Regions from separate parts of the Streptomyces sp. NPDC023481 genome, predicted to be linked through region 2. Evidence: riboswitches for the same ligand, from Rfam matches in the RefSeq annotation. Region 2 holds a riboswitch; each other region holds the start of a gene.
The links. A riboswitch is a leader RNA that binds a small molecule or an ion and turns the genes downstream of it on or off. The one in region 2 is predicted to bind cobalamin.
Positions count from the first base shown of each region.

Region 1: another riboswitch for cobalamin. It lies ahead of nicT (Nickel transporter NicT); the one in region 2 lies ahead of ACZ3ZD_RS31370 (prenyltransferase/squalene oxidase repeat-containing protein).
Region 3: another riboswitch for cobalamin. It lies ahead of ACZ3ZD_RS26065 (cobalamin biosynthesis protein); the one in region 2 lies ahead of ACZ3ZD_RS31370 (prenyltransferase/squalene oxidase repeat-containing protein).

Region 1 covers NZ_JBVHJE010000004.1:17,514-25,093, reverse strand. Annotated here, with positions in the region: gene ACZ3ZD_RS10420 (ATP-binding cassette domain-containing protein) at 1-538, opposite strand, end outside; gene ACZ3ZD_RS10415 (hypothetical protein) at 790-930, shown strand; gene ACZ3ZD_RS10410 (YcnI family copper-binding membrane protein) at 1,004-1,744, opposite strand; gene ACZ3ZD_RS10405 (hypothetical protein) at 1,793-2,383, opposite strand; gene ACZ3ZD_RS10400 (hypothetical protein) at 2,708-2,917, shown strand; partial or broken gene ACZ3ZD_RS10395 (PepSY domain-containing protein) at 3,130-3,666, shown strand; gene ACZ3ZD_RS10390 (ArsR/SmtB family transcription factor) at 3,948-4,355, opposite strand; cobalamin riboswitch at 4,436-4,625, shown strand; gene nicT (Nickel transporter NicT) at 4,653-5,762, shown strand; gene ACZ3ZD_RS10380 (superoxide dismutase) at 5,899-6,546, opposite strand; gene ACZ3ZD_RS10375 (Fur family transcriptional regulator) at 6,643-7,164, shown strand.
Region 2 covers NZ_JBVHJE010000019.1:175,362-182,941, forward strand. Annotated here, with positions in the region: gene ACZ3ZD_RS31365 (prenyltransferase/squalene oxidase repeat-containing protein) at 1-1,139, opposite strand, end outside; cobalamin riboswitch at 1,243-1,372, opposite strand; cobalamin riboswitch at 1,423-1,556, shown strand; gene ACZ3ZD_RS31370 (prenyltransferase/squalene oxidase repeat-containing protein) at 1,753-4,440, shown strand; gene ACZ3ZD_RS31375 (hypothetical protein) at 4,437-5,348, shown strand; gene ACZ3ZD_RS31380 (energy-coupling factor transporter transmembrane component T) at 5,369-6,505, shown strand; gene ACZ3ZD_RS31385 (ABC transporter ATP-binding protein) at 6,502-7,580, shown strand, end outside.
Region 3 covers NZ_JBVHJE010000014.1:194,178-201,757, forward strand. Annotated here, with positions in the region: gene cobN (cobaltochelatase subunit CobN) at 1-1,338, opposite strand, end outside; gene ACZ3ZD_RS26060 (cobyric acid synthase) at 1,335-2,843, opposite strand; gene ACZ3ZD_RS26065 (cobalamin biosynthesis protein) at 2,840-3,784, opposite strand; cobalamin riboswitch at 3,889-4,051, opposite strand; gene ACZ3ZD_RS26070 (hypothetical protein) at 4,191-4,418, opposite strand; gene ACZ3ZD_RS26075 (inorganic phosphate transporter) at 4,452-5,705, opposite strand; gene ACZ3ZD_RS26080 (lysozyme) at 5,849-6,706, opposite strand; gene ACZ3ZD_RS26085 (class II aldolase/adducin family protein) at 6,909-7,580, shown strand, end outside.

The DNA of each region.
Region 1 (7,580 bases), on a different contig from region 2:
GCAGCGACAGCAGTACGTCGGCCGCCTCCTCCTGCCCTGCGAAGTCGAGGGCGGCCGTCGGCTCGTCCGCCAGCAGCACCCCCGCCCCGGCGGCGACACACCCGACCGCGCGGGCCAGATACATGCGCTGCAGCTGGCCCCCGGACAGCGTGTGCAGCGGGCGGCCGGTCAGTGGCCCGACGCCGAGCTTGCGCGCCGCCTCCCCCGCTTCGCGCGGCGCCCCACTGCTGGCCAGCAGCTCATCTCCCAGCAGCGGGAAACGGCCCACCGCCGGCTTCTGCGGAATCCACGCGCACGCCCGGCGCCGCCATGCCCACTCGGCCGCCGTACCGGTGCCTCGGCCACCGACCAAGATCTGCCCGTCGGCCTGCCGATGCAGGCCGAGCACGGCACGTATCAGCGTGGTCTTACCCGACCCGTTGGTGCCGGTCAGCGCGACTCGCTCGCCCGCCTCGATGTCGAGGTCCACCCCGCACACGGCCTCGACCCGGCCATGGCGGCACGCGACCTCGCGCATCCGCACATCCAGACCGTCCATCCCACCTCCTGTCCGTTCTCCGAGAGGAGTCGGAAGAAGAGGGCGGTGAGTTCCCGGTCCGCGGACGCATTCTCGCCGCGACGTCCCGGGCTCCTTTCCCGCGTACACCCACATCACGTCATACACAAGTGCGTCACGCGGAACTCTGTGGTCCGCCCAGCCGACCTCCGAGGTGACGGCGTCGGCGTGAACACCCGCACCCGCGGATTCGCACGCCACCCGAGCCCCTTACAGCGCCCGGGAGTTCCCTCATGCACCAGAAGGAGCACAACGTCACCGGCATGAGCTGCGAGCACTGCGCGGCGAGCATCAAGGAAGATCTCGACGACGAGCGGTTGCGCACGGCCATCGTCGAGGCCGGGTACGGCGTCGCCGATCCGGTAGCCGTCTGATCGGACGACGGAGCGCGCAGGAGGCAACCGACCGGCGCCCTGCCGACGGGCTTCCGCCGGCAGGGCGGGCGCGCTACTCGGCCCGGGATCCGGCGGAGCGCCCGCGGACGACGGCGAAGCCCGCCGCTGCCAGGCCCAGCACGCCGACGACCAGCCCGGCGACGCCGAGACCGCGGGCGGTCGAGTCGCTCGCCGAGGCGGTCGGCTTGGCGCTCTCGGAGCTCTTCGAACTCGCGGCCGGGGCGGTCGAAGCGCCGGCTCCGTCCTCCGCGCCCTTGGCGGTGAGCTTGAGGACGGGTGCCGGGTTCTCCGGCTCCTGGCCGCCCTGGGCCTCCTCGATCCAGCGGACGGTCTTGCCGTCGGAGTACGTCTGCAGGGTCTTGAAGGTCAGCTGGTCGACGTCGTCGGGCAGCTGGCCGAAGGCGACGTTGAAGTCCTCGTACTGCCCGGGTGCGATCTTGCCACCGGTGAAGGTGATCTCGGAGGCGGCGTCGGTGATGGTGCCGTCGTCTGTCTTGACGGGGGTCTTGAGCTTGGTGTTGGTGACCTTGGCGGTCCAGCCGTCCTGCGGATGGACCAGGACGCCGAGGACGGGGTGGTCGGTCGGCAGGAAGACCTGGACCTTGGTGGTGGAGGCGTTGTCCTCCTCGTTGGGGACGCGGAAAGTCAGCACGCCGTCCGTGGCGCCCTTGGCGTAGCTGTCGGGGTGGACGGTGACGTGCGCGGAAGCGACGCCCGCGGCGGCGAGGAGCCCGGCGGCGGTGAGGGCGGTGACGGCGCCGGCGCGGCGCAGGGTGGTGCGGGTCCTGGACATGGGTGATGGATCTCCGTACGGATGAGAGAAGGGGATGTCGGGTTCAGATCACGTACGACACGCGTACGACATCCCTGCCGGCGGCCCCCGCCGGTGCACGGCGTACCTCAGCCGTACCTGCCGCAAGGCCCACCGCTCACCGGCGGCCCGACGCACAAGCACTGGCCCGGCCGGCGCGCGCCATGCCTCGCCGGACACCTGCCACCAGGCGGCGAGCCCCGGCACGAACGCGACCGTCCGCCGCAGCAGCGACCACAGTGCCGCCTCGCCGCGCCGCAGCCACCAGGTCAGCAGCAGGGCCGCCCCGACGTGGACGGCGGCGGCGTGCGGCGTCAACGCATGCGCAGAGGGCATCGGCATGCCGTGCATGACCATCGCAGCGTGGTGTGGCTGCACGGCGTGGAAGACAAGGTGCAGCCCGCCCTGGGAAGCCAGAGTCCCCATGCCGATGGCGGCCAGCGACCGCTCACGGCCGCCCCACAGACAGCCCACCGCGAACACCGGCACAAACCCGGCGGCCTGCACCCACACCGGCGGCGCCATGCCCGTTGCCAGGGCATGCCCTCCGGCAGCGAGCAGCACGCACAGCGCGGCAAACACCGCCGCGCGCACGCTCCGCACCACCAGGGACACACTCACGACACCTGATGCTGCCACGCGTCCAAAGGATCTCTCCCCCGGCCCAGGCATACGCATCACCGCCCACGGAGCTGTTGCGTGTTCGACCCGCCTCCTCCTTACGAGTCGGATGCGGGTGCCGTTCAGTTCCCGGCCACCTTGGCGAAATCGAAGCACCGGAAGCACTCCAAGGAGCAGCAGCGCACACCCGCCATCCCCGCGCCCCCTGGATACGTCGGGGTCGCGCGTCCGCCGCATCCGCGCCGGGTATCCCCCGGACAGTCCCCGCGGCACCGGCCCGGACACCGGAGCGCCGCACGCCCATGTCCACGGAGGTGGAGCAGCATGACCGACACCAGCGGGCTGGAGCCCGTGGCCACGTTCTGCGGCAACTGCAACTGCGGCTGTCCCCAGCTATTCGTCGACCCGACCGCCCCCGACGACCGCCGCATCGTCCTGACCGACGACTTCGGCCAGCGCGTCCAGATGAGCGCCGACCAGTTCTCCTCCCTGGTCGACGACGCCAGGAAAGGCAAGCTGGACGGGATCGCCTGATCCATCGCCCCAGGACAAGGCGAAGGCGGCCCGCATCGGCCGACTCCCTGTTCCAGTCGCAGCGCAACGCCGAGGAGTCCCACCGAGTCGGCCGGGCCGTGCATGCGGTCCGGCCGGCCTATGACGTCCACTACCTCGGCCGGCCCCGGCGTTCACAGGCCACTGGGTGCTCCACATCACACCAACGGCGCGGAACTCACCGTTCCGATCAACCGACCGATGAGGTGAGACCCGTACGCCCCGGGAGCAGCGCCCCCGTCCGTCGAACCGCCCACCACCGCCCCACCCCACACGGCCGGCGATTCAGGCGGGTCCGCCCAGGCAGCGGCCCCAGCCAGGACTCGATCGCCGTCGACCCGGCCACTGGCAAGGTCACCGACGTCCTGCGCTTCGCCGACTACCCGATGCCGGCCGAGCTCACCCGGTGGGGCATCGACGCCCACACCGGCACCCTGTTCGGCCTCGCCAACCAGATCGCGCTGGCCGTCCTCGCCCTGGCCCTGGTCCTGCTCACCCTCTGGGGCTACCGCATGTGGTGGCAGCGCGGCCGCGGCTCCGCCTTCGGCCGCCCGATCCCCCGCGGCGCCTGGCGGCAGGTACCGGTGTACGTGCTGGTGCCCGGCGCAGCGATGGTCGCCGTGGTCGGCTACTACGTCCCGCTGCTCGGGATCCCACTCGCCGCCTTCCTCGTCGTGGACCTCCTCCTCAGCCGAATCTCTCGCCGCCGCACCGGGCACGCACACGCCTGAACCGACCGGCCGGAGCGACGACCCCACGCCGCACGCCGCACGCCGCACGCCGCCGGGAGGAGTTCCATGAGGGGCAGGTGAACACCAACTCGTCCACAGCCGGACGTGGCGAAAGCTGCATCAGGAAATTCGCCGCCCCAGCCCGGAATCCGTCCTTCTGGTGCCGACTGCTGGACAGCGGAAAAGGCTTCGGCGAATGCGGTCCATCAACACTCCTCCCGGTTCAAGAGCCGCTGTTGGCCCTGTCCGAGACCGGCGGCAATGGCGCGCAGCTGCGATCCTTATCGTGGTCCTGCGCCACTTGCTCCTCGCGACATTGTGCTGTCGGCGCTTGCATCGTGTGACGTGCAGTGGCTCAGCAACGCGGCGAGGGAGCCGTCGACGAGGCGGTAGCGCACGACCCTACCGTCCTTCTCGCCCTCCACCGCGCCCGCGGCCCGCAGCAGACGCAGGGCCTGGGACACGGCGGTGTCCCGCATCCCGGTGACCACGGCGAGGTCAGAGACGGCGATGGGGCCCGCCTCGTGGAGGGCCAGCAGCAGGGACAGGCGTCCGGGATCGGAGAGCAGGGAGAAACGGTCGGCCCAGGCGCGTACCCGCCCGGGCTCGCCGACGGCTGCGATGGCGTCGCAGACCCGATGGCCGTCGATGGTCCGCTGCCCGGCACGTTCCGCGGGGACGAGATGCATGGGCCCATCATCGCAGTCACCGGCACCCTGCCTCCATACCTCATCAGTTGTGCAGCCTTGCAGCCGCGACCTCCTGCCTTCTAGGGTGGGCGGGCCGTGGTGTTCGGGAAGACCGGTGACAGTCCCTCAGGGACTCAGTCCGGAGCGGCCCTCGCCACTGTGATCGGGGAGTTCCCGCCCCAAGCGTTGCCACTGGCCTCACGGCCGGGAAGGCAGGGGCGGGCGCGATGACCCGTCAGCCAGGAGACCGGCCACGGCAGCACGAAACTGATCCACGAGGTGCTGGAGCGTGACCGTATGACCCTGTCCCCAGGCGTGCCCGAAACCACCGCCGCCCCTTCCTTCCGCTGGCGCCGCGAGGACACCGTCCGAACCGCCGGCCTCCTGGCTGTCATCGTCGCCCTGCACGTGGTCGCCTTCGGCATCCTCTTTTTGCTCGTCGTGCCGCACCACTACGAGGTCGGGACCAAGGCGTTCGGGGTGGGTCTGGGCATCACGGCCTACACCCTCGGTATGCGGCACGCCTTCGATGCTGACCACATCGCCGCGATCGACAACACCACCCGCAAGCTGATGGCCGACGGCCAGCGGCCGGTGTCGGTGGGCTTCTGGTTCGCGCTCGGCCACTCCAGTGTGGTGGTCGCCATGGCCGCGCTGGTCGCCGGCGGCGCGAAGCTCGCCGGCACCCTGATGAACGACGGCTCCCACACCCACCAGGTCCTCGGCACCGTCGGCACCACCGTCTCCGGAGGGTTCCTGTACCTGATCGCCGCCCTGAACCTGGTCGCTCTGGTCGGGATCGCGCGCGTCTTCAAGGCGATGCGAGCCGGACGTTACGACGAGGCGGAGCTGGAGGCCCACCTGGACTCGCGCGGCTTCATGAACCGCATTCTGGGCCGGCTCACCAAGTCCATCCGCCGTCCCGGCCAGATGTTCCCGCTCGGCTTCCTCTTCGGCATCGGCTTCGACACCACCACCGAGGTGCTGCTCCTCGCCCTGGCCGGTAACGGCGCCGCGGCCGGCCTTCCCTGGTACGCGGTCCTGTGCCTGCCGCTGCTCTTCGCGGCCGGTATGAGCCTGTTCGACACCCTGGACGGAACCTTCATGAACTTCGCCTACCAGTGGGCGTTCTCGAACCCGGTCCGCAAGGTGTTCTACAACCTCACCATCACCGGCCTGTCCATCGCAGTGGCCTTCTTCGTCGGCACGATCGAGCTGGTCGGGGTGCTGCACGACAAGCTGGGCCTCAGTGACGACGCCTCCGGCTGGATCGCGGGCCTGGACCTGGACAACGTCGGCTACGTCATCGTCGGCCTGTTCGTGGTGGTCTGGGCCGCGGCCATCGGCTACTGGCGGCTGGCCAAGGTCGAGGAGCGGTGGAACGCTCGTACCGCGGACGCAGGTTGACCTGACTCGGGCGGGCGCCGGCCACAGAAAGGCTCCCGCAAGGATCTGCCTTGCGGGAGCCTTTCGTTGTACCGCCTGCCGACGTGAAGGGTGAGAAGACGATCACGAGGCAGGACGCCTGAGGTGTGCTACGGCGTCACGGCTTGAGCAGCAGGCTGTCGCCGCGCTCCTTGGCGGCGGCGTAGCGCTTGGCCACGTCCTGCCAGTTGACGACCTGCCACATGGCCTCGATGAAGTCGACCTTCTGGTTCTTGTACTGCAGGTAGAAGGCGTGCTCCCAGGCGTCGAAGACCAGGACCGGGGTCGAGCCCTGGCCGACGTTGCCCTGGTGGTCATAGACCTGCTCGACGATGAGGCGGTCGCTCAGCGGCTCGTAGGCGAGCACACCCCAACCCGAACCCTGGGTGGTGGCCGCGGCCTTGGTCAGCTGGGCCTTGAAGCCGGCGAAGGAGCCGAAGGACTCGGTGATCGCGTCCGACAGGTCACCGACGCCGTCCTGGGCCAGGGGCTCGCCGCCGCCGTCCTTCGGGCCGGTCATGTTTTGCCAGTAGATCGAGTGCAGGATGTGGCCCGAGAGGTGGAAGGCCAGGTTCTTCTCCAGCCCGTTGATCGAGCCCCACGACTCCTTGTCCCGCGCCTCGGCCAGCTGCTCCAGCGTGTCGTTGGCGCCCTTCACGTACGCCGCGTGGTGCTTGTCGTGGTGCAGCTCGATGATCTCCGGGCTGATGACCGGGGCGAGCGCCGAGTAGTCGTACGGAAGTTCCGGGAGCGTGTAAAGCGCCATGTCCAACGTCCTCCGACGTTATTGCGAGTCGTATGCAGGTGCACGCTAGCAGTAAGAACGGTACCTTGCGATCAGGCGTTGGACCTAGGACCTCGCATGTCGCGCCGGCGCCATAAAGGCAGCCCGTGCACCCGACTCCTCGACCGCGGCGAGAAAGGCAGACACGTGACCGCGACTCCGCCGTCGGCCCACCATGGCTCGGCGACGCCCTCGGAACTCCCCACGCTGCTACGTCTCCACGGCCTGCGCTGCACCGCCAGTCGCCTGTGTACCCTCAGGCTGCTCTCTGCATCGGGAGCCCACCTCTCGTCCGCGGAGGTCTGCAGCGAACTACGTCGGCTGGCCGTGCCGTTCGACCAGGCGACGGTCTACCGAACCCTGGAGACCCTGACCGACGCCGGCCTGACACACGCGGTCCACGGACCGGGGCCCAAGCGTTATGGCGTCAGCTCCGAGCCACACCATCACACGGTGTGCGAAGCATGCGGCCAGGTGGGCGATCTGGCGGCCGATCACCTGAAGGACGCCGTGGAGCGGATCGCGGAACTGGCCGGTCTTCACGTAGGCGCGGCTGGTTCGCTGCTTTTGTACGGCCGATGTGCCCGCTGCAGCGGGTGAAGGCGCGGGCGCCCGAGTGGAGAATTTCCAGCTCGGGCTGAAGCTCGTGTCAGCCTTGGGCAGTGACGACCAGCTGCTCGTTCCTCGCTCAGGACATACACGGCAACCAGAGCGTGAACGGCCTTGCGATCGCAGGAAGAGTGGCTCCGCGGAGAACTTGCCTAAGGTTCGCGCCCGGTTGAGGAGATGGATCTCCCCCATTCAGTGGCCGAGGCGCACCGCTGGCGGTGGGCCTCGTCAGGGTGTCGTCGGCGAACGTGATGTGCGACTCGACCTGCATTCTGTCGATCCTCGCGCCCGGCCGGGGCCCCATCGGTCTCCGTCGCGAGCAGGGCGACCACGGCATGTCGGGCGACGCCGATGACGATCGTCCGGCTCCACCGAACGGAGAGCGACGCCGGTCGGTGCGAGCCGAC
Region 2 (7,580 bases):
TTTCCCGCGCCGTCGTCCACCGTGAGTCCCAGCTTCGTGGCCGTACCGGCGGTGAGGGAGGACTGGCTCACCCACTGGGGCGCACCCGGCGTCGTGGGAACCGGCGGGGTGGCCGTGAAGCCGCCGCCGGCCACGGCCCGGAGTCCGTCGATGGACGCGTACGCCGCCGGTGAGGTGTCGGACGGCAGGTACTTGAAGCCGCCGCCCGGGTTGAACTGCTGGGCGATCAGGAAGTCCACCGGTGTCCTGCCCATGGAGGTGAGGAAGTCACCGGTCTGCGGGTTGATGCCGCAGGCGTTCAGGCCGGACACCGCCCAGCCGTTGGAGTCGGTGTTGACGCCGAACATGGCGTTGAAGGCGCCGCTGTTCGGCACGAGCTTGCTCTTCAGGAACGCCTTGGCCTGTACGACGTCCGTGTCCGTGTTCGGCACGCCCGACACGCACAGGGCGGCCATCGCCGCCCCTGTCATGTCGATGTCGCTCGCGGCGGAGAGCTGGCTGGGGTTGCCCTCGGCCTTGCTGTAGTTCCAGCCGCCGTCGTTGTGCTGGTTGGCCCGGATGCGGGTGACGACCGCATCGCGCAGGGCCTGCGGGATGCGTGCCTGCCCGGACTGGGTCTTCGCACCGTTCAGGGCGAGTGCCGCGAAGACGGTGCCGTTGAAGTTGGCGGACGGGCCGATGTAGCCGGGTTCGGCGGTCTGCCAGTAGCCGTAGATGTCGGCGATCAGGTTGCGGGACGCGGAGACGCGGGAGGGGTCGATGCCCGCGGCGTAGGCGTTCAGCGTGGCGCGTTCGTAGTCTGTGACCACGGGGGAGGTGGAGGGCCAGCCGGCGGTGGAGAGCAGGTTGCGGTAGACGGTTCTCGCGTTCTTGCTCGGGTCGCCGCCGGGCGTCACGTCCACGGCGGCGGTTCCGGCCGAGGCGAACGCGCTGAAGGCCCACTCGTTGGACAGGCCGGAGCCGGCGTACGAACCGTCCGCCGCTTGCAGCGACTTGAGGTAGGTGACGCCGTTCGTCTTCGACGTGGCGATCTGCGCGGGTGTGGAGGTGGCCGCGGCGGGCAGCGTGGTGAGGGCGAAGGCGCCGAGCGCGGCGGCCGTGGCGAGGGCGGGACGGCGGTAGGACAGCGAACGGGGCATGGCCTGCTCCTTGGACGGAGGACGCCGGCCGGACCCGGTGCGGGGCCGACGGTGGCCTGCGGAGCAGCGGGCGTGGCCGCCGTCCGGAACGCGTGGACCGGCTTCCAAAGGTGCTTCACCGCTTGGGCATTCGGGCTCGGGCCGGTCCCTGCCGTCCCACACCGCTGCGCGTCAGCCCCGGATTCCCACCGGGTTCCCCCACTCGGCAGTGGGACGGTATCGGACGCGTGACCGAGCCGCCAGTGTTCACCTCGGCCGGCCGGTGGACCACCTTGACGGTGTCTGTGAGACGTGTTCAAATCCCGCTGATACGCAACAAGTTCCAGGGGAAGCCGGTCGAAGTCCGGCGCTGACCCGCAACCGTGGGCCCGGTACCGCCGGGCGAGCCGGAATGCCTGGGGCGTGTTCAACAGCAACAGACGCCGTCGTGGACTACGGCGTGGTGCGACCAGCTTCCGGCTGCGGGGAACTCCTCGTCCGACGGAGGCCCTCTGCCACGTCCGCGCCCGCGTCGGGCAGGCGCGAGGGGGCCGTGGTGCGGACGGGGAAGCGAAGAAACGGGAGAATCGGGGGCGCGCGAGGCACGGCACTCGTGTCCGCCCTGTTCATCCTGATGGCGGCCTGCGTGACGTTCTTCGCGACGGCACCTGCCGCCGCCGAGGGTGTCGGTGACTGCACCTCGGCCAAGGGTGCCGTCGTCGCCGTCGACTTCGGGGCGTTCGGCGGCGAAGTGGAGCGCGGTTGCGACACCACGCCCACCACGGGCTACGACCTGCTGCACGACGCCGGCTTCACCACCACCGGCACCCAGCACGACGGCCCCGCATTCATCTGCCGCATCGGTTACGGCGCTTTCCACTCCGGCACGCAGTACCCGACCCCGGACAAGGAGTCCTGCGTTCTGACCCCGCAGGCGACGGCGTACTGGTCGTACTGGACCGCGTCACCCGGCCAGGACGAGTGGACCTACAGCCAGTACGGCGCAAAGGACCGCAAACTCAAGGACGGCGACGTCGACGCCTGGGTCTACGGCGGCACGGACGTCGGCGGCACGACGGGCAAGCCCGCCTTCACCCCCGACGACGTACGCGCCGGCGCCACCCACACACCCGACCCGGGCGGAACGCCCACCGGCGCCCCCGGCACGGTCGACCTGACCGCTGCCGCAGCATGGCTCAAGGGCCGCCTGACCGACGGCGAGCGCATCGTCGACGACGGAGCAACCACACCGAACTACGCGCTGACCGCCGACACCGCCTACGCTCTCGCCGCGGTGGACGGCGAGAGCGCCACGCTCGACAAGGTCACCGGCTTCCTCGCCGCCCACGTCGGCGACTTCGGCTACCCGAACGGCGCCGACCAGGCGCCGGACGCCACCGCCGTCGCCCGCCTCGCCCTCCTCGCCGAGGTCACCGAACGCGATCCGCGTGCTCTCGGCGGGCGCGACCTCATCGACGTCCTCACGAAGAACGTGTGCGCGGCGGGCCCCGAATCCGGCGACGCGCACCCGGGCTGCACCGCCGAGGGCGACTTCCGGTCCGCGTCCTACACCGAGGGCCAGGCCCTGTCCGTCCTGGCCCTCCTGCGCGCCGGGGTGGCACCCCCGGCCACGACCGTCGACCGTCTCACGCAACTCCAGTGCAAGGACGGCGGCATCACCAGCATCCTCATCCGCGCCGGCGAGTACTGCGACGGTGACCCCGCCACCACCGGCTTGGTCGCCCTGGTGCTGCACAAGGCCGGAGGCCACGACGACGCCGTCACCCACGCTCGCACCTACCTGACCAAGACCCAGCGAGCGGACGGCGCCTTCCCCGGCTATACCGGATCCTCCTCCGGCAGCGTGACCGCGACGGCATACGCCGCGCAGGCCCTGCGCGCTCTCGGTGACACCGAACGCGCGGACGCGGCCGTCGGCTGGCTGTCCCGGCACCAGCTCAAGGGCGGCGGCTTCGGCTTCGAGGAGACCGACACCGACCCGGCCCTCTACGCGACTCCGCCCGCCGTCCTCGCCGGTGCGGGAACGAGCCTGGTCACCCTCACGACGAAGAAGCCCGTGCCTCCGTCCGAGCCGCCGACCACGCCCAGCGGCTCACCGAGTGCTCCTACGGGCGTGGGACCGGATCTGAAGAAGGGTGTCGCCTACCTCACCAGGGCGGCCAACCTCAAGCGGGGCCAGTACTACACCGCCGGTACCGGTTCGGCCCGCGCCGATTTCGGCCTCACCATCGACGGCGCCTATGCCCTCGCCGCCACGGGCCTGGACAACGCCAGGCTGCGCGGCATCGTCGACTTCCTCGACCACCGCGGCAAGGACGGCGAGGGCCGCACCGTCGACGACTGGACCGGCATCGGCACGCCGTACGCTGCGGGCGGCTCTCTCGGGAAGACCGCGCTGCTCGCCGAGGCCGTCGGCCGCGACCCGCGTCACTTCGCGGGGCACGACCTGATCGCCGCGCTCGCGAAGGCCGTCTGCACCAAGCCGAGCACGGGCCCCGACCGCTCCTGCGCCGCCGAGGGCGCCTACCGGTACGCGCCCTCGGTCTTCGCCCAGTCCCTGGCCGTGATGGCGCAGCTGCGTGCCGGTGAGAAGGCGGCGGCCAAGCAGCCGATCACCTACCTCGAGAGCCTCCAGCAGCCCAGCGGCGCCTGGCCGAGTCTGATTCCGTCCACCATGGACTCCGACGTGGACTCCACCGCCATCGCCGCCATGACGCTCGACCTGGCGGGCGGGGCCAAGGCGGACAAGGCCGTGGACAAGGCGCTGACCTGGATCGCGTCCAGGCAGCTGGCCGACGGCGGCTTCCCCGGCGCCGCGGGTGACTCGGTGAACTCCGCCGCCCTCGCCGTGCAGGCGCTCTCCCTGGACGCCGGCGAGTACACCTCGAAGATCACCAAGGCACGCAGGTTCCTCGCCTCCCAGCAGAACACCGACGGTGGCTTCAACGTCGCCAAGGGCGGTCAGCGCGGCTCCGACCTGCGCGCCTCCACCCAGGCCGTCGGCGGCGCCACCGGCATCTCGTTCGGCAGGCTGAAGCGCAGCCTCACCGGCACGTCACCACAGCCCACACCTACACCCACAGCCATGCCCAGCAGCAGTGGCCCGGACATCGTCACCACGGGTGAGTCCGGTGGCGGCGACGGTGGGACGACCGCGAACGGGGGTGGCGGGGGCGGTGTCCTCGCTTCCACCGGTGCCCAGGCCGGTGCCCTCGCCGCGATCGCCGCCCTGCTGGTGCTCGCCGGCCGGCGCACGGTGATCGTCGCCCGCCGTCGCACGGACACCGGGAGCGGACGATGAACCGCATCGGTCTCCTTCGCGTGCTCGCCGTACTCGGCCTGACGGCCGGGACGGTCGCGGCGACCGCCACCCGGGCGGCCGCCGACCCGCAGCCCATGGGCCGCTGCACCACCACCTCCGGCGTCGTCCTCGCCGTGGACTTCAGCCACTGGGGCGGCCCGATCCTGCGCTCCTGCGGCACCACACCGACGACGGGGTACGAGCTGCTCAACCAGGGTGGCTGGAGGACCGTCGGCACCGGTCACGACGGCCCGGCTTTCGTCTGCAGGATCGGATACAGCGGCTACAAGAGCGGTCAGCAGTACCCGACGCCCGCCCAGGACGACTGCGTGCTCACCCCGCCGGCCTCCGCGTACTGGTCGTACTGGCACGCGGATCCCGGAGCCAGGGACTGGAGCTACAGCCAGCTGGGCGCCATGCTCTACAAGCCCAGGCCCGGCAGCGTCGACCTGTGGGTCTTCGGCGGTACGAACATCCAGGGCACCGAAGGCCGCCCGAAGGTCACGCCGGACCAGTTGCGCGCCCACAACACCAGGCCGCAGGGTGACGCGGGCAGGCCCGGATCGACCCACAGGGCGCCGTCCCTGCCACCGGACGTCGACACCGGCCCGGTTCCCGTACGGCAGACGACGACACCCTCCGAGCCGCGCTCACCCGAACCCGAGAAGCCGAGGCCCGGCAAGTCGCCGAGCCCGTCGCCGTCGCCCACTGCCACCACGAGCAGCCCGGCGCCCACCGCGTCGAGCCCGGCTACCGGTAGCGGTACCCGGGTCGTGAATGCCGAGCCTGCCGCCGATGCCAGGCGCGACTCGGGCTCGCTCGTACCGGTCGCCACCGGCGCCGGGCTCGTGGTCCTGATCGGCGGCGCCGCCGGCTACGTGGCACACCGGCGTCGTCGTACCGAGTGACCGCGGTGGCCCGAACGACCATGGAGGTGTCGCCGGCCGTCACGGTGTCCGACGGCGGCGGCCGTCGCCTCCCGCGCACGCTGCATCCCGCCGCCTGGTGGGTGTGGGCCCTCGCCCTGGCCACCGCCGTCAGCCGTACCGACAACCCGCTGCTGCTGGTCCTGGTGCTCGCCGTCCTCGGCTACGTCGTCACGGCCCGGCGCACCGAGGCACCGTGGGCGCGGGGCTTCAAGTACTACCTCTACCTCGCCCTGACGGTCGTGGCGATCCGCGTCGTCTTCCGCGCCGTGTTCGCCACCGGCGTCACCCCGCACGACCACTTCCTGTTCTCCCTGCCGCACATACCCACTCCCGACTGGTACGCGGGTATCAGGATCGGCGGCCCGGTGTCGCTGGAGGCGCTGCTGTCCTCGGCCACCGACGGGCTGCGGCTGGCCTGCATGATGTGCTGCATCGGTGCCGCCAACACCCTCGCCAACCCCAAGCGTGCCCTGCGGGTGCTGCCCGGCGCTCTGTACGAACTCGGAGTGGCGGTCACCGTCGCGATCAGTGTGGCGCCGCAGCTCGTGCAGAGCGTGCAACGCGTCGGCCGCGCCAAGAAGCTGCGCGCGGCACGGACACACGGGATGAAGGCGCTGCGCGGCATCGTCGTACCCGTCCTGGAAGACGCGCTCGAACGCTCCCTGCGGCTGGCGGCCGCCATGGACGCGCGCGGCTACGGCCGGGCGGGCACCGCCACCCGGCGCTCCCGCCGCGTCACGGGTGCCCTGATGCTGCTGGGCATGTGCGGGCTGTGCGCGGGGGCGTACGGGCTGCTCGACGCCTCGGCGCCGGCGCTCCTGGGGCTGCCGGCGATGGCCGTCGGAGCCGTCCTGTGCGTCGCGGGCCTGCGACTCGGCGGCCGGCGCGTCACCCGCACCGTGTACCGGCCCGATCCCTGGAGCCTGCCCGAGTGGGCCGTCGTCGGCAGCGGAGTGTTGTCCGCGATCCTGCTCTTCAGCAACCTCGGCTACGACCCGGCCCAGCTCAACCCCACCTACTACCCGCTGACCTGGCCGGAGCTTCCCCTCGTCCCGACCGCGGCGGTCCTCCTCGCCGGAACGGCCGGTTTCCTCGCCCCTCCGCCCAGCCCCGCCCAGAGAGCCGGTACACCGTGATCACCTTCGACCAGGTCACCGTCCAGTACGAGGACGCGGCCGAGCCCGCCCTGCGCGACGTCGATCTCACGGTGGAGGAAGGCGAGCTGTGCCTCGTCGTCGGGCACACCGGCGTCGGCAAGTCCACGCTCCTCGGTGCCGTCAACGGGCTGGTGCCGCACTTCACCGGCGGCACCCTGTACGGCCGCGTCACCGTCGACGGCCGTGACACCGCCGAGAACCCCCCGCGTGAACTCGCCGACGTCGTCGGCGTCGTCGGCCAGGACCCGGCCGACGGCTTCGTCACCGACACGGTGGAGGAGGAACTGGCCTACGCGATGGAGCAGTTGGCCGTTCCAGCCACGACCATGCGCAAGCGTGTGGAGGAGACCCTCGACCTGCTCGGCCTCGCCGACCTGCGCCACCGGGCGCTGCACGAACTGTCCGGCGGCCAGCAGCAGCGCGTCGCCATCGGCTCGGTCCTCACCGCCCACCCGCGCGTCCTTGTCCTGGACGAACCCACGTCCGCCCTCGACCCCACCGCGGCCGAGGAGGTCCTCGCCGCCGTCACCCGGCTCGTCCACGACCTCGGCGTCACCGTCCTGATGGCCGAGCACCGCCTCGAACGCGTCGTCCAGTACGCGGACCGCGTCATCCACCTGCCCGGCGACGGCCGCGCCCGCATCGGCACCCCCGCCGAGATCCTGCGGACGTCCACGATCGCGCCACCGATCGTCGAACTCGGCCGGACCGCGAAGTGGTCACCGCTGCCGCTGTCCGTCCGTGACGCCCGCCGCGCCGCCGCACCACTGCGGGCCACGCTCGCCGACCGTGCGCCCGTACCCGTGCGGTCCCCGCTGACGGACGGCGAACGGACACGGCTGCTGAGCGCGCGCGGCATCACGGTCGCCTACCGGGGTGTCGCCGCCGTTCGCGAAGTCGACCTCGACCTGCACGCGGGTGAGGTCACCGCGCTGATGGGCCGCAACGGCTCCGGAAAATCCTCCCTTCTGTGGGCCCTGCAGGGCTCCGGACCGCGCCGGGCGGGAAGCGTGCGGGTGACCGGCGACACCGGCGGTACGGACCCTCACTCGGT
Region 3 (7,580 bases), on a different contig from region 2:
GTCGTCACCGTCCACGTAGAGGCTGCCCGGTGGCTCGCCCCACGCCTCGGTCATGGCGTCCCGCAGCTCCGGGTCCAGCTTCCCGAACCACGCCCGGTAGTCGGCCAGCGGCACCCGGGCGGGCGCGGCGGCCAGCTGGTCCTCGGTCAGCCACTCGACGTCGTGGCCGCCGGCCTCGATCAGCCGGTGGATCAACTCGTCGCCCTCGGACGGGTGTCCGCTGACGCCGTACCCGGCGTCCCGCAGCGCGTCCAGCACCCGTACCGCCGAGGCGGGCGTGTCCAGGCCGACCGCGTTGCCGACCCGGGAGTGCTTGGTCGGGTACGCCGTGAAGACCAGGGCGATCCGTTTGTCGGCGTTCGGCTTGTGCCTCAGCCGGGCGTGCCGGACGGCGATCCCGGCCACCCGGGCGGCCCGCTCGGGGTCGGCGACGTACACCGGGACCTCGTCGGGGCCCTGCTCCTTGAAGGAGAACGGCACGGTGACCAGCCGGCCGTCGAACTCCGGGATCGCGACCTGCATCGCCGCGTCCATGGGGGACAGGGCCGCGTCGGACTCCTGCCACGCGGCCCGCGAGGAGGTGAGGCACAGCCCCTGCAGCACCGGGACGTCCAGGTCGGCGAGCGCGCCGATGTCCCAGGCCTCCTCGTCACCGCCCGCCGAGGCCTGGGAGGCGTGCGTGCCGCCGGCCGCGAGCACGGTGGCCACCAGCGCGTCGGCCCGGCCCAGCAGCTCGTACAGCGCGGGGTCCGCGCCGCGCAGCGAACCGCAGTACACCGGGAGGGCGTTGGCGCCCTGCGCCTCGATCGCCTCGCACAGGGTGTCCACGAAAGCGGTGTTCCCGCTCAGTTCGTGCGCCCGGTAGAACAGCACGCTTACGGTCGGGCGGCCGTCCCGGACCTCGTACGAGCCGTGCACGCCGAACTCCGGCATCCCGCGCGGCTCCTCGAAGCCCTCGCCGGTCAGCAGCACGGTGTCGGACAGGAACCGGGACAGCTCCAGCAGGTTCGCGGGGCCGCCCTCGACCAGGTACTTCAGCGCCTCCGCGACCACACCGGCCGGCACCGACGACTCGGCCATCAACTCGGCGTCCGGCACGGCCTCGCCGCCCAGCAGCACGGTCGGGATCCCGGCCGCCTTCAGTGCGGCCAGCCCGTCCTCCCAGGCCCGCTTGCCGCCCAGCAGCCGTACGACGGCGAGGTCCGCGCCCTCGATCAGGCCCGGCAGCTCCCCGGCGACATCGACCCGGGTGGGGTTGCCGATGCGGTAACCGGCGCCGGCGGCCCGGGCCGCCAGCAGGTCCGTGTCGGCGGTCGACAACAACAACACTGTGCTCATGCGGGCGCTCCCGGTGGAATGAAAGGCAGTCCTTGCGGCGCGCCCGACTCGATGAGCCGCCAGAGCGCGTCCGTGTCCGCGTGCTGTTCGATCAGGTCGCCGAGCCGGTCGAGCTGCTCCTCGCGCAGCGCGGCGAAGGAGGTACCGGGCGCGGGCACGAAGCGGCGGCCCGCGGCGGCGGCCACCTCGCGCAGGAAGGCCCGCCGGAAGCCGTCCGACTCCAGCGAGCCGTGCCAGTGGGTGCCCCAGGTCTGGCCGACCCGGCAGCCGTCCAGGAAGGGTTCGCCGCCCTCGACGGTGGCCACGCCGTGGTGGATCTCGTAGCCGTCGACCCGCTCGCCGAGGGCCTCGCCGCTCGGCCGGGTGAGGGTCTTCTCGCGGGCGAAGCGCACCCGGACGGGCAGCACGCCCAGGCCGGGGACGGCCCCGGCGCGGGACTCGACGTCGTCCTCGATGTGCTCGCCGAGGATCTGGAAGCCACCGCAGACGCCGAGGACCGGGCGCCCTTCGGCGGCCCGCCGGACCAGGGCGTCGGCCAGCCCCCGCTCCCGCAGCCACGCCAGCGCCCGTACGGTCCCGCGCGTGCCCGGGACCACCACGAGGTCGGCGTCCGCCAGCTCCTCCGGCCGGTCCACGAACCGCACCACGACACCCGGTTCGGCCGCCAGCGCGTCCACGTCGGTGAAGTTGGACATCAGCGGGATCGCGCACACGGCGACCCGCAGCACGTCCTCGCCGACCGGGGGAGTGACCGTGGACTCCCGTACGGTGCCCCGCAGGGACACCCGCAGCCCGTCCTCCTCGTCGATGCCGAGCCCGTGCCGGAACGGCAGCACGCCGTACGTCCGCCGCCCGGTGAGGTCCCGGAGCATGTCCAGGCCGGGCTCCAGCAGGCCGACATCGCCGCGGAACTTGTTCACCAGGAAGCCGGCGACCAGCTCCTGGTCCTCGGGGGAGAGCAGGGCGACCGTGCCGAAGAAGGAGGCGAAGACGCCCCCGCGGTCGATGTCGCCGACGACGAGCACGGGCAGCCGCGCGCCCCGCGCGATCCCCATGTTGACGATGTCGGTCCGCCGCAGATTGATCTCGGCCGGGCTGCCCGCCCCCTCACAGATCACCGCGTCATACGTGCCCCGCAACTCGGCCAGGCAGTCCAGCACCGTGCCCAGCAGCCGCTGTTGGCGCCCGCCGTGGTACCCGCGCGCGCTCAGCTCGCCCACCGGTCTGCCCAGCAGCACCACCTGGCTGCTCTGTTCGCCGCCGGGCTTGAGCAGCACCGGGTTCATCAGCGCGGTCGGCTCGACCCGGCAGGCCTGGGCCTGCATCGCCTGCGCCCGGCCGATCTCGGCACCCTCGCGCGTCACGAACGAGTTGAGGGACATGTTCTGCGCCTTGAACGGCGCGACCTTCACGCCCTGGCGGACCAGCCAGCGGCAGATGCCGGCCGTCACGACGCTCTTGCCGGCGTCGGAGGTGGTGCCGGCGACGAGGAGACCACCGTTCACTTGCCGCGTCCCTTCAGGATTCGGCGCGCGAGAAGCGTGCTGCCGAGGGCGAGCAGGCCGACCCGGCGGGAGAGCCGTACGGCCCGGTCGATGTCGGTGACCCGGACCGGCCGTCCGGTGGCGCCGTTGAGCACCGGGCGGTGCTCGACCCGGCCGCCGTAGGAGAGCGTCCCGCCCAGGCGGACGCCGAGGGCACCCGCGAAGGAGGCCTCCACGGGCCCGGCGTTGGGACTGGGGTGCCGGCGCGCGTCCGCCCGCCAGGCGCGCAGGGCGCCACGCGGATCCGGTCCGGACGCGGCGGCGAGTACGGCGGTCAGCCGGGCCCCCGGCCAGCCGGCCACGTCGTCCAGGCGGGCGGAGGCCCAGCCGAACCGCCGGAAACGCGGCGACCTGTGCCCCACCATCGCGTCCAGGGTGTTGACCGCGCGGAAGCCGAGCAGCCCCGGGACCCCGGCCACCGCGCCCCACACCAGGGCGCCCACCACCGCGTCGGAGGTGTTCTCGGCGACCGACTCGACCACGGCCCGGGCGATCCCGTCGGCGTCCAGCGACTGCGGGTCCCGGCCGCACAGATGGGGCAGCCGCGCCCGAGCCGCCTCGACGTCCCCGGACTCCAGGGCACGCCCGATCACGCGGGCCTCCCGGACCAGCGAGGTGCCCCCCACGACGGCCCAGGTGGCGGCGGCGGTCAGCGCGACGGAGGCGGCAGGGGAGGGGCGTACGGCACGCGCGGCCAGCGCGCCGAGTGCGACGGAGCCGCCGGCGCACAGGGCGGTGTGCAGGGCGCCCCAGCCACGGTGGTCGTGCCACAACGCGCCTTCCACGGCGCCCGCCGCCCGGCCGAACGCGGCGACGGGATGCCCGCGGCGCGGATCGCCGAGAAGCAGGTCCCCGAGGACGCCGGCGGCGGCGCCGTACGCGTACGTGCGATCGGCACCCATCGGTTCAGCCGGCCGTGGGGACGGGAACGGGCCTGGTAGGGGTCGTCGTTCGGCAGCCGGGCATGGCGATATGTGTCCTCACTCAGGGTGTCCGCGCCCTGGTAATACGACGTGAATCGACGGTGAGAGTTCCTGGCTCCCGGGGTTCGTCTCCCCGGTGACAGTGGCGGGACCGCGCCGGATTCGCACCGGCTTCCTCTCCTGCCGCCGTAGTTGGCCCAGGCAGTCCACCACGCGCCCCAAACGACCGTCAACCTGCCTTTGACCTGGGACGCCGGACTGTGCTGAGGCCCACACCGCCGACACGCCCAGGCCCTGCCGGGCCCCGCTGGAGGGGGCGCCCGGCAGGGCCTGGGGGACGGTCCGGGACCGTCGGGGTGTGGCGGCGATGAGGTGGACGAGGCCGTCAGGACTTGGCGACGATCAGGTGGATGCCGTACGCCACCGCCGCCGCGCAGGCCGCGAAGCACACGTACGCACCGGTCACCGCCAGCCCGGCGGAGCCGCCCTGGGCCGCGGCCTTCTCGCGCCGGGCCAGGCCGTTGATGCCGAGGGTGAACAGGGCCACCAGGCCCACGGTGAACGCGAGGCTGACGCCGAAGACGGAGCCGAGGGCCGCCCAGTCGATCTTCATGGGGATGCTTCCTTCAGTAACCGTGACGCGGGGTCAGACCGTGGCGGCCGGCGGGCCGGCCGGGGCCGGTTCGGCGGGGGCGGTGGTCTGCTGCGGGAACGTGAGGCCCAGGTCGGGGGCGACCGTGCCGGTGGGCGGCGGGATCACGGCGGCGATGGCGGTGGTGACCACACCGGCCGGCTCGTCGGGCTCCTCGACCACGTTGGTGTGGTCGACGACCTCGCGGCGGGAGATCTTCCAGATCGCGGCGCTCGCGGCGACGAGGAAGACGGCGACGGCGGCGGTGCCCCAGTCACCGAGGCCGGTGACGGACTCGGCACCGGCGCCGACCAGCGCGGCGGCCGGCAGGGTCAGCGCCCAGGCGACGAACATGCGCGTCGCGGTGGACCAGCGGACCACACCGCCCTTGCGGCCCAGACCCGCGCCCATCACCGAGCCGGAGACGACGTGCGTGGTGGAGAGGGAGAAGCCGAGGTGCGAGGAGGCCAGGATGGCGGTCGCGGCGCTGGTCTGCGCGGCGAAGCCCTGGCGCGGCTCCAGGTCGGTCAGGCCCTTGCCCATGGTGCGGATGATGCGCCAGCCGCCGATGTAGGTGCCGAGCGCGATGGCCAGGCCGGCGGAGAGGATCACCCAGGTGGGAGGGTTGGAGCCGGGGGCGAGCGAGCCGCCGGCCACGAGGGCGAGGGTGATGATGCCCATCGTCTTCTGGGCGTCGTTGGTGCCGTGGGCCAGGGAGACCAGGCCGGCGGAGGCGATCTGGCCGGCGCGGTAGCCCTTGCGGGTGGCCTCGCCGTCCGCGGTGCCGCCGATGCCGTAGGAGAACCGGGTGGCCAGCAGCGAGGCCAGGCCCGCCACGATCGGCGCGGCGACGGCCGGCAGCAGCACCTTGGTGACCAGTACGTCACCGTGGACGGCGCCGAAGCCGGCGGAGGCGACGGTGGCGCCGACCAGGCCGCCCATCAGGGCGTGCGAGGAGCTGGAGGGCAGGCCCACCAGCCAGGTCAGCAGGTTCCAGAGGATCGCGCCGACCAGGGCGGCGAAGATGACCTCGGGACGGATGCCGGTCTCGTCGACGAGACCCTTGGAGATCGTGTTCGCGACCTCCACGGAGAGGAAGGCGCCCACCAGATTGAGGGCGGCCGACATGGTGACCGCGATCTTCGGCTTCAGGGCGCCTGTGGAGATGGTGGTGGCCATCGCGTTCGCGGTGTCGTGGAAACCGTTCGTGAAATCGAACGCGAGAGCGGTGACGACCACTATCGCGAGGATCAGCGAGAAGCTTTCCATTTACCCAGGCAATCGTTCGAGGTCATTGGCGGGTCGAACGTAGGCAACCTGGGTGAACGGAAGATGAACTGGGACGGGCGTGGGGGTGTCAGTAACGCGCGCGAGAGATTCCGCTTGGCCCCCTCGCCCCAGACGCCCCTTGGCTACCGGTTCCGCGCCAGGATCCGCAGCCGGCTCAGGGAGCCGTTGAAGAGATTCTGGTCACCCGGCAGCCTGCCCGCGCCGGCGTACTGCCAGAACGTCCAGTAGTGCCAGCCGCCCGGCAGCGCCCCCGGCCGCGAGGTGCCGTGCCGGGCGATCCAGAGGGGGTTGGAGGCGGAGAAGGCGCGGCTGTTGCCGGTGCACAGCTTCCACCACTGGGTCGTGGTGTAGATGACCGGGCGGCGGCCCGTCTCCCGCTTGACCTCGTCGCTGAAGGACCGGATCCAGCGCACCATCCTGGCCTTGCCCAGCCCGTAGCACTTGTGCCGCGTGCTGTACGGGTTGTACTCGATGTCCAGCGCGGGCGGCAGCGTCCAGCCGTCCGCCCGCCAGCCGCCGCCGTACCGCACGAAGTACGCGGCCTGCCGGGTGCCGGAGGACCGGTCGGGCAGGGCGAAGTGGTACGCGCCGCGCAGCAGCCCGGCCGTGCGGGCGCCCGAGTACTGCCCGGAGAAGTAGGGGTTGCGGTAGGTCGTGGACTCGGTCGCCTTGACGTACGCGAACCGGGCGCCCTTCGCCGCGGCGGCGGCCCAGTCGACGCGCTTCTGGTGCGACGAGACGTCGTGCCCCCGGGGCAGACCGGCGGGCAGTGACGTTCCTGCGGCCAGCAGGATCCCGTCCGGCCGTGCGAGGCCGACCGCCTGGGTCCCGGCCGTCCCGGCCGTCCCGACCGGTCCGGCCGGTGCCCCGGGTCCCGCCGGGCCGGCCGACGCGGGCGCGGTGCCCGCGAGGGCGAGGGCCGCGGTGGCCGCCACGAGAACACCGGCGCGGCGGCGGACAAGGGTGCGTTCACGGGCCATGCGTCTCCCCGGGGTGGCGGACGACCGCGGGCGGCGGCGGTCGTCCCGTGGGCAAGAGAGGCCATTGAAGGCCCGGGGATCGCCGCATACGGGCGGATTTCGGGCGTTTCATCACTGGATCCGCCCGTTCGGCCGTACGGTCTCCCCGCGGAAGCGGCCGATCCGACCCGCTCACCGGTGATCCGGCTGGCAGGATCACGGCATGGCCGAACCGCTGCGGAACACGGACGACGAGGCACACCGGGCGGCAGACCCGGCGGGTGAGGGGGCCGGGCGGCAGGACGTCGCCCGGCTGTGGGCGGAGGTCGTCGCGACGGCGCGCCGGACCGTCGTCGAGGGGCTCGTCGTCGGCACCTCCGGCAACGTCTCCGCGCGCACCGGTGACCTCGTGCTGGTCACCCCGTCGGGCGTCCCCTACGACCGGCTCACCCCCGCCGACATCACCGGCGTCGACCTCACCGGGCGCCAGGTGCTCGGCACCCTCGTGCCGACCAGCGAGCTGCCCATGCACCTCGCCGTCTACCGCACCACCGACGCCCGCGCCGTCGTCCACACCCACGCCGTGCACGCGACCGCGGTCTCCACGCTCGTCGCCGAGCTGCCCCCGGTGCACTACATGGCCGGCGCCCTCGGCGGCCCGGTCAGGGTCGCCCCCTACGCCACCTACGGCACCGACGAACTGGCCGAGGGCATGCTCCGCGCCCTCGCCGGCCGCTCCGGCTGCCTGCTGCGCAACCACGGCACGATCACCTACGGCGCCACCCTCGACCAGGCCTACGACCGCACCGCCCAGCTGGAGTGGATGTGCCGCCTGTGGCTGACGGCGTCCTCGGTGCCGGGCCTGACGCCGTCCCTGCTGACGGAGGCACAACTC